2 regions of the Metallumcola ferriviriculae genome follow, and region 2 is predicted to be linked to the other one. Evidence: a T-box and tRNA genes for the amino acid it is inferred to sense, from the RefSeq annotation. Region 2 holds a T-box; the other holds one or more tRNA genes.

Region 1 (4,418 bases), 110 kb from region 2:
GTTAAAAAGTGCCGTGGAGAGGGAAGAATATATTCGATTGGTTGCTGAGCGGTTGGACCTGTCTCCGGAAGCGGTGCAGACGGAAATTCGCTTACATTCAAGAAATAGCGAAAATAATAGAGTAAAAAAGGATAAAATAGGCAAAAATAGGCATAATGACAGTCTCGTGCGGTATAACGCAGAAACGCCTCGGGTGGGAATGGAACGGCAGCTTTTGCAGCATATTTTACGTGATGCCAGACAGGCTCAGATAGTGTCAAAAGTCATTATGCCTGAAACATTATCCGACGGCGGTGTTAGAGAAGTTTTAAACTTGTTGACAAAGATAGATTACGCCGACGGCGTACAGCCGGCAGTGTTAATGGATAAACTAAGCGAAGCGGGTCAAAAGACCCTTTCTCATGTGATGGTCAGCGACGAAAAACGCTTGGATAAATTCGAGCACCTGTTGGAAAAGTTGAACTTATTTCAGGTAGACCGCATGCTGGAGGAACTGGAGCAGGGCCTGAAAGACATTGAAAAACAAGGCGGATTCATGGATATTCAAAAATTCCTAGTAAAGAGCTTTGTTTTATTGCAGGAAAATGACATTTTAAGAAGAATTAATATCAAACGGCACTAACCCGGAAGGGGGGAAGAGAGATGAAAGAACTGCTGCTAAAAAGCGAGAATATACTAAAACTAGTCGAACAGGGTAAGAAACGTGGCGTCCTAACTTATAAAGAAATTATGGATGCTCTTGAAGGCATAGACCTCACCCCCGAAGAAATAGATGAGTTTTATGAATATCTTAACAAACAGGGTATCGAGGTGCTGCCTGAAGAAGGCGCAGAAGAGAAAGACAAAGATGACGAAGGCAATGATGTAGGCCTGGATCTCTCTGTTCCCGAAGGCGTGGGTATCGACGACCCGGTGCGGATGTATCTGAAGGAAATTGGCCGGGTGCCGCTTTTGACTGCTGATCAGGAAGTGGATCTGGCACAACGCATGGAACAGGGAGAAGAAGAAGCCAAGCGCCAACTGGCGGAGGCCAATCTTCGTCTAGTAGTAAGTATCGCTAAAAGATATGTAGGCCGAGGAATGTTATTTCTGGACCTTATTCAGGAGGGTAACCTAGGCCTGATTAAAGCGGTGGAGAAATTCGATTACCGCAAAGGTTATAAATTTAGTACTTATGCTACTTGGTGGATTAGGCAAGCAATTACTCGGGCTATTGCCGACCAGGCCCGAACTATCCGCATTCCAGTGCATATGGTGGAGACCATCAACAAATTAATTCGTGTGAGCAGGCAGCTGCTGCAGGAATATGGCCGCGAACCAATCCCGGAAGAAATCGCTCATGAAATGGATATTTCTGTTGAGCGGGTCCGGGAAATAATGAAAATTGCCCAAGAACCGGTATCTTTGGAAACCCCTATTGGCGAAGAAGAAGATAGTCATTTGGGTGACTTTATTAAGGACGAAGATGCACCGGCACCGGCAGAAAAAGCATCATTTATGCTGCTTAAGGAGCAGCTGGAGGAAGTACTGGACACCCTTACCGAGCGTGAGGAAAAGGTACTGCGTTTGCGTTTTGGATTAGATGATGGTCGTTCTCGTACACTGGAAGAAGTGGGCAAGGAATTTCATGTCACCAGGGAGCGCATTCGGCAGATTGAGGCCAAAGCACTACGTAAATTGCGTCATCCCAGTCGTAGTAAAAAACTGAAAGACTATTTGGAATAAAATCACTGTTGACCAGCGTGAAATAATGTTTTATAATAGTTTTTGTCTTGAGCGCTCCTCGATAGCTCAATGGTAGAGCATTCGGCTGTTAACCGAAGGGTTGCTGGTTCGAGTCCAGCTCGGGGAGCCAATTTATTTAAGGGTTCACCGCAGGCTTAAGCGCAGGTAAAAAAAGGGTTTGCACTTTTCATCAAATCTTGGTATAATATTTATTGCGCTTCAAAAATTGGGCCTATAGCTCAGCGGTAGAGCAACCGGCTCATAACCGGTTGGTCCCAGGTTCGATCCCTGGTGGGCCCACCAAAACAATTCACATAGCATGGCCCGTTGGTCAAGGGGTCTAAGACACCGGCCTTTCACGCCGGTAACAGGGGTTCGAATCCCCTACGGGTCACCATTAGGGCGATTAGCTCAGCTGGGAGAGCACCTGCCTTACAAGCAGGGGGTCGGCGGTTCGATCCCGTCATCGCCCACCATAAACCACCTTTAAGGTGGTTTTTTTCTCTACTTTAAAGGATTTTTTCTTTATTGGGTATAATACTGAAGATAAGGTAGATGTGGAGGTAATTCATCATGAAACTTTCGCTGCGTTTAAGCACTATTGCAGCATACATCCCATCAGGCAGTAAAGTCGCAGACATTGGTACAGACCATGCCTATTTGCCTGTCTACTTGGTGAAACAGGGTATTTGCCCCGGCGTGATTGCTGCTGATATCCATAATGCCCCTTTTCAGAGTGCGCTGCGTACAGTGGAAAGCTTTTGTCTGGGAGATAAAATATCAGTCCGTTTGGGCGATGGCCTCAAAGTATTGCGTCCCGGTGAGGTAGAAACCATAGTCATTGCCGGTATGGGCGGAAATACCATGGAGCAAATTTTTTCTCGGGCTCCTGAAGTGATTAAAGACGTACGCCGATTGGTGCTTCAGCCCATGACCGATACGGAAAAAATCAGGGAATGGCTTTGGGCCAACGGCTGGATATTGTTGGATGAAGATTTGGTAGCCGAAGACGGCAAACTTTACGAGTTTTTAGTAGCAGAGCCGGGCAGAGAACAACCAAAGGACTCGCTGATCGGGCCCCGGTTGATAGAGAAACGTCACCCGCTGCTAACCAAACTTTTAGAACAAAAAGAGAAACAATTGGCCGGGATACTGGCCGGGGTAAGTAAGAGCACCGACTCGTCTACCCGAGCACAAATCGGCGAATTGCAAGAGCAGCTTGAAAAGATAGAGAAGGTGAAAAAATGGTTGACTGCAGAACAATCTGCGAATTAATTGAAGAATTGGCTCCACCTGCACGAGCGGAGCAATGGGACAATATCGGTCTCCAGTTGGGGGAACCGGATGCCCTAGTGAAATCCGTCTTGGTATCATTAGATATTGAGAGCCAAGTGGTGGAAGAGGCGGTGGCCGAGGGCGTGGATATGATTATCGCCCATCATCCATTTTTCTTTAAACCCATTTCCCATCTTCGGACAGATCAGCCCTGGGGCAGCATGGTTAAAAAGCTGCTAAAACATGATGTGATGGTATATATAGCTCATACTAACCTGGATAATGCTGATGAGGGCATTAATCATTACTTAGCGGATTATCTAGGTCTCAAAAATGCAGCTGTACTGGCTCCTGCTGACGGGCAGAAATTATACAAATTAGTGGTGTTTGTACCTAAGGATAATGTAGATGCAGTGCGTGGAGCCATTAGTGAAGCCGGTGGAGGTTGGCTAGGAAATTATTCTCACTGTACATTTCAGACACTTGGTGAAGGATCATTTAAACCATTAGGCGGAACAAAGCCCTATATCGGTCAGGTAGGGGAGCTGGAACGGGTAGCAGAATATCGATTGGAGACCATCGTATTAGCTGATAAGTTAAGCCGGGTTTTAGAGGCCATGACCGAGGCCCACCCATATGAGGAAGTGGCCTATGACGTATATCCGTTGGCCAATGAAGGCAAACCTTACGGACTTGGTCGCGTGGGCGATTTGGCCGAAGCGGAAAACCTAGAAGCTTTTGCCCGCCGGGTCAAACGAACTCTGGGCTGTGAGCAAGTGCGGGTGGTTGGCGATATCCAACACCCTATGACCAGAGTTGCCGTTTGCGGCGGTTCCGGCGCTTCTTTGGTAGACCATGCCCTACGCCAAAAGGCCGATGTATTGGTTACCGGAGACTTGAAATTTCACGAGGCCCAAGATGCAGTGGCCAAAGGATTAGCTATAGTGGACGCAGGCCATTACGCTACAGAGAGAATTATCGTGCCGGTGTTGGCCAGGTATCTGCAGGAAAAACTAGACAGCACAAAAGTGATTATGTCCCAGGAAAACACAAATCCTTGGCAGCATTTTTAGATAGGAAAGCCCCATGACGGCTCCTATCTTTTTTATTTTTATTTTTATTTTTATTTGGACACACTCCCGGAAATATTTCTTATTTACGGGCTTGAGTTTTTTATAACATAAAAGGGGGAATAATATGAGTGGGTTAGAAAAACTATGGCAGGCGCAGAACAAGCTAAAAGAATATAAGCAGGTCAAACAACAGGCAAAGGATGAAAGCGTGCTGCCTGTGTTAAAGGCGAAGAAGGCCGAACTGGAAAAGAGAATGCAGCAGTTAAAAAGTAAAAAGGAACAGTTAAAACAATTAGAGAAAGAAATTAAGTCTGGCGAAATGAAATGCTCCTCATTAACAGACAA
Region 2 (4,418 bases):
CTTGTCCCTCCCAAACGAGGGCTGAGAGACCGCTTAATATCGCTACAGTACCGATTTGGATTACTACCAGCACCATGGTGTCGTGATTGGGGGAATAACGCCCCACAAAGACAATATGCAGTGCAAAACTGGCGGCACAAAACAATACCAGCAGGTCGCCAAGGTTAACTGCCAGGGGAAGGCTTAAAGATAAAAGGCCTAGTCCTGCGGCGGCAGTTATTGCCCCCAAAATTGCGTAGCGGTTGGCTGTTCTTTTAAATAACAGGCGGGCAAATAACGGTACCATTACTACTGACAAACCGGTGATAAAGCCGGCATTAGAGGCAGTGGTATATTGAAGACCGATTGTTTGAAAGGAATATCCGGCAAAAAGTACCATACCAACTGTCATGCCGGCGCTTAAGGATTTTTTATTAATCTGACGCAGCTTACGACCAGAAAACAACCCCATAAAAATAAATGCAATACCGAAACGAATCGCGTTGAAAGTATAAGGCCCTATATCTACCAAGGCATTTTTTACGCTGACAAAGGTAAGGCCCCAAATCAAGGCTACTATCAGCAGGAGCAAATCGGCCTGTAATTGCCGGTTATTATCCATAGTTTCATCCCTCTATTCTTTAAAGACGCCATTATAATTTTGTCAGAGTATATCAATTCGGTCAAGGAAAAAACTTTTACTCAAAGACCGATATGGGAAATGTTTCGATGATGGTTATAAAAACCCAGCGGCTGCCGTATTTTATAAATAGCAAATATGGGAGGTGGATTGATGGCTGGGACAAATTTTAAAGCTATTTGGAAGGGCTTTTGGATGGGTGCCGCGATCTTAATCGGCGGCTATACCCTGCTGCTTCTTTGGGTGTTGTTTGGTTCAAGACAGAGTTATTATTTACCTGGATATATGCGGGTAATAGTTTTCTTAGCGTTGGTAATGGCTGGGTTTAGTGGCGGAAAAGCAGCTCGCTGGCAGGGATGGAAACACGGAGGTTGGATTGGTGCGGCGGTGGCACTTGCTGCAGTAGCAATAAATGCTGCTTTGATACCGCAAATTGTTTCAGTTAACCAAGTGGTATACAAATTATTGGTTGGCGCCGTAACTGGCGGGGCAGCTGCAGTCTGTGGTGTAAATATAGCATTTTTGCAGCGACGGGGCAGACTTGGAAAAGGTAATAAGGATAAGTCCCTTTATTAAAATATTGCTGAAAAAAAGGAAATTTAGGTTTTGAGAACGAATATACAGTAAAATAAATATTCTAACTATTTAATTTTTTGTTAAGTAGTTGGTTAAAGGCATATTACGGTTCCCGTTGGAGAAGATTCGGGAACCTGAAAAAATTGTAGCAAGGGGTGTGGCAATTGAAGATAGCAGATGACCTGCTGGCAGGAAATCGTAGGGCTTTGGCCAGAGCAATAACCATAGTCGAGAATGAAGCACCGGAGAAAAAGGAACTTTTGGCTGCTCTCTACCCTCATACCGGAAGGGCTTACGTTATTGGCATTACCGGTTCTCCGGGTGCAGGTAAGAGTTCGTTAGTGGACCGATTGACACAACATATTCGTAAGGCCTACGGATTAAGCGTGGGAATCATTGCGGTTGATCCAACCAGTCCTTTTAGCGGTGGGGCGCTATTAGGTGATAGAATCCGTATGCAGGACCATGTATTAGATGAAGGGGTCTTTATTAGAAGTATGGGTACCCGAGGCAGTCTGGGCGGCCTTTCCAGAGCTACCAAGGAAGCTATCAAGGTGTTGGATGCTTCAGGGAAAGATGTGATTTTGGTAGAGACGGTAGGGGTAGGTCAGTCCGAGCTTGATATCATGAATGCTGCCGATAGTACTGTGGTGGTGTTGACCCCCGGTGCCGGTGACATTATTCAAACTTTGAAAGCGGGAATTATGGAAATTGCTGATGTTTTTGCAGTCAATAAGGCGGATCTGGAAGGTGCAGATCGTACCGCGACTGAAGTGAGGGCTATGTTGGACTTAGACAGGGAGCGCCAGTGGCGCCCGCCGGTGGTGCCGGTGGTATCGCTGCATAATACAGGATTGGACGACTTATATCAGGCGATTATGAGGCATAAGGAATACCTGGATAGCACAGGCTTCTTAACCGATTACCGACAGCAGCGGCTTAAGTCCGAAGTGGTGGAAGTAGTGCTGGAACGATTAAAGCAGCGTATTGGCCGGGAATTTAAGGATTCAGGTGAATTCGAACAAACATTGGAAAAAGTGATTAACAGGGAGATTGACCCCTACCATGCTTCAGATATCATTTTGGAAAGAATGGTGCGGGGCGGATCTGTTTCGTAACATTATAGGGCCTGTATAGCGAGGTTGACAGCGGTACATAATACCAGTAATATATAGCTAGAAAACTTTACATGTAAAAAATTGTGAAGGGGAGTAGTAGTCGCTGCCAACCGCCAGAGAGAGAGACCCTCAATAGGCTGCAAGGTCTTTTCGGTTTTGAAAGCGGTGAAGTCGCCCTGGAATTGTCTAGCTGAAAACAAGTAGGCTGGGCCGGTAAAAGCCGTTATCTTTTGGAGTGTGGCTTATAGAGCCGAACTAAGGTGGTACCGCGGAACCCTTTCGTCCTTATAGATGAAGGGTTTTATTTTATTTATAAGAAAAATATGGCATATTTATCAAGAAGGATGGTGCGTCTATGCAGGAGCAATCTTTAAGTAAAACTTACGATCCTTCCCGAGTGGAGGAGAAATGGTATCACACTTGGGAGGAAAAGAGTTATTTTGTAGCAGAAAGGGAAGAAGGCCGAGAGGCATTCTCTATTGTGATGCCCCCGCCAAATGTTACCGGGTCTCTACACTTGGGACATGCGTTGGATAGTACGCTTCAGGATATTCTTACCCGCTGGCGCCGTATGCAGGGTCGCAACACTCTTTGGCTGCCGGGGACTGACCACGCGGGTATTGCGACTCAGGCTAAGGTGGAGGAACAACTGGCCCGGGAAGGGAAGTCCAAGAATGATTTAGGGAGAGATGAATTTTTAGAGCGGGTATGGGATTGGAAACACCAGTATGGTGACCGTATCACGCGCCAGCTGCGTACTCTTGGCGCATCCTGTGACTGGTCCCGCGAAAGGTTCACGATGGATGATGGGTGCTCTGATGCTGTGCGGGAGGTTTTTGTCCGCCTGTACGAAAAAGGATTAATTTATCGTGGTAATTACATTATTAATTGGTGCCCTAAGTGTCAGACGACGATTTCCGATATTGAAGTTGAACACCAAGAAAGTGCGGGCAGCCTTTGGCATATCCGCTATCCAATTAAAGATAGCGATGAATATGTAGTAGTTGCAACTACCCGTCCGGAGACCATGTTGGGAGATACGGCGGTAGCGGTACACCCCGATGACTCTCGCTACAAGAAATTAGTGGGTAAAACCGTAATTCTTCCCGTTGTCGGCAGGGAAATTCCCATTGTTGCAGACGAATATGTAGACCCGGAATTCGGCTCCGGGGCAGTAAAGATAACTCCGGCCCATGACCCAAATGATTTTGAAATCGGTCAGCGTCATCAACTACCGCAGGTGGTGGTTATTGATAAAACCGCTAAAATGACAGCGGAGGCAGGTAAATATCGGGGGATGGACCGGTACGAATGCCGGGAAATTCTGGTGCAGGACTTAATGGGGGCTGGTTTCTTGGTAGAGACTGAGGAACACCGGCATGCTGTGGGCCAATGCTATCGCTGTGACACGGTTGTCGAACCATTGGTGTCCCGACAGTGGTTTGTCCGGATGGGACCCTTGGCTAAACCGGCTATTGAAGCAGTAGAGGAGAAACGTATTCGCTTTGTTCCGGAGCGTTTTACCAAGGTTTATCTTGGATGGCTTGAAAACATTAGAGACTGGTGTATCTCCAGGCAGCTTTGGTGGGGGCATCGTATTCCAGTATGGTATTGTCAGGACTGTGGTGAAATAATTTGTTCGATTAATGATCCTGACCAATGCACCGGCTGCGGCAGTAGCAAATTGCAACAGGACCCTGACGTATTGGATACCTGGTTTAGCTCAGGGCTATGGCCTTTTTCGACATTAGGCTGGCCTGGGGATACGGCAGACCTACGCACTTTTTATCCCACTTCAGTGCTGGTCACTGGTCGGGATATCATCTTCTTCTGGGTTGCCCGAATGATATTTATGGCTTTAGAATTCAGACAGGAAGTACCCTTTAAGGAAGTATTTATCCATGGATTGGTGCTTGATGCTCAGGGCAGAAAAATGAGTAAATCTTTGGGTAACGGTGTTGACCCTATTGAGATAATTGAAAAGTATGGTGCCGACACGCTGAGATTTATGCTGATTACTGGTAACACACCAGGTAATGACCTGCGTTTTCATTTTGAACGTCTGGAGGGAACCAGGAATTTTGCTAATAAAATCTGGAATGCAG

What was found. The T-box of region 2 lies ahead of MFMK1_RS05200 (valine--tRNA ligase). A T-box ahead of a tRNA ligase gene usually reads a tRNA of that ligase, here a tRNA-Val.
Region 1: it encodes a tRNA-Val, which carries the amino acid that the T-box ahead of MFMK1_RS05200 (valine--tRNA ligase) is inferred to sense. The anticodon was not compared.

Annotation. Positions count from the first base shown of each region.
Region 1 covers NZ_CP121694.1:1,137,393-1,141,810, forward strand. Annotated here, with positions in the region: gene dnaG (DNA primase) at 1-622, shown strand, start outside; gene rpoD (RNA polymerase sigma factor RpoD) at 643-1,725, shown strand; tRNA gene MFMK1_RS05745 (tRNA-Asn) at 1,781-1,855, shown strand; tRNA gene MFMK1_RS05750 (tRNA-Ile) at 1,954-2,028, shown strand; tRNA gene MFMK1_RS05755 (tRNA-Glu) at 2,047-2,122, shown strand; tRNA gene MFMK1_RS05760 (tRNA-Val) at 2,126-2,201, shown strand; gene MFMK1_RS05765 (tRNA (adenine(22)-N(1))-methyltransferase) at 2,299-3,000, shown strand; gene MFMK1_RS05770 (Nif3-like dinuclear metal center hexameric protein) at 2,970-4,073, shown strand; gene MFMK1_RS05775 (zinc ribbon domain-containing protein) at 4,198-4,418, shown strand, end outside.
Region 2 covers NZ_CP121694.1:1,027,511-1,031,928, forward strand. Annotated here, with positions in the region: gene MFMK1_RS05185 (DMT family transporter) at 1-601, opposite strand, end outside; gene MFMK1_RS05190 (TIGR04086 family membrane protein) at 773-1,195, shown strand; gene meaB (methylmalonyl Co-A mutase-associated GTPase MeaB) at 1,351-2,313, shown strand; T-box leader at 2,388-2,603, shown strand; gene MFMK1_RS05200 (valine--tRNA ligase) at 2,669-4,418, shown strand, end outside.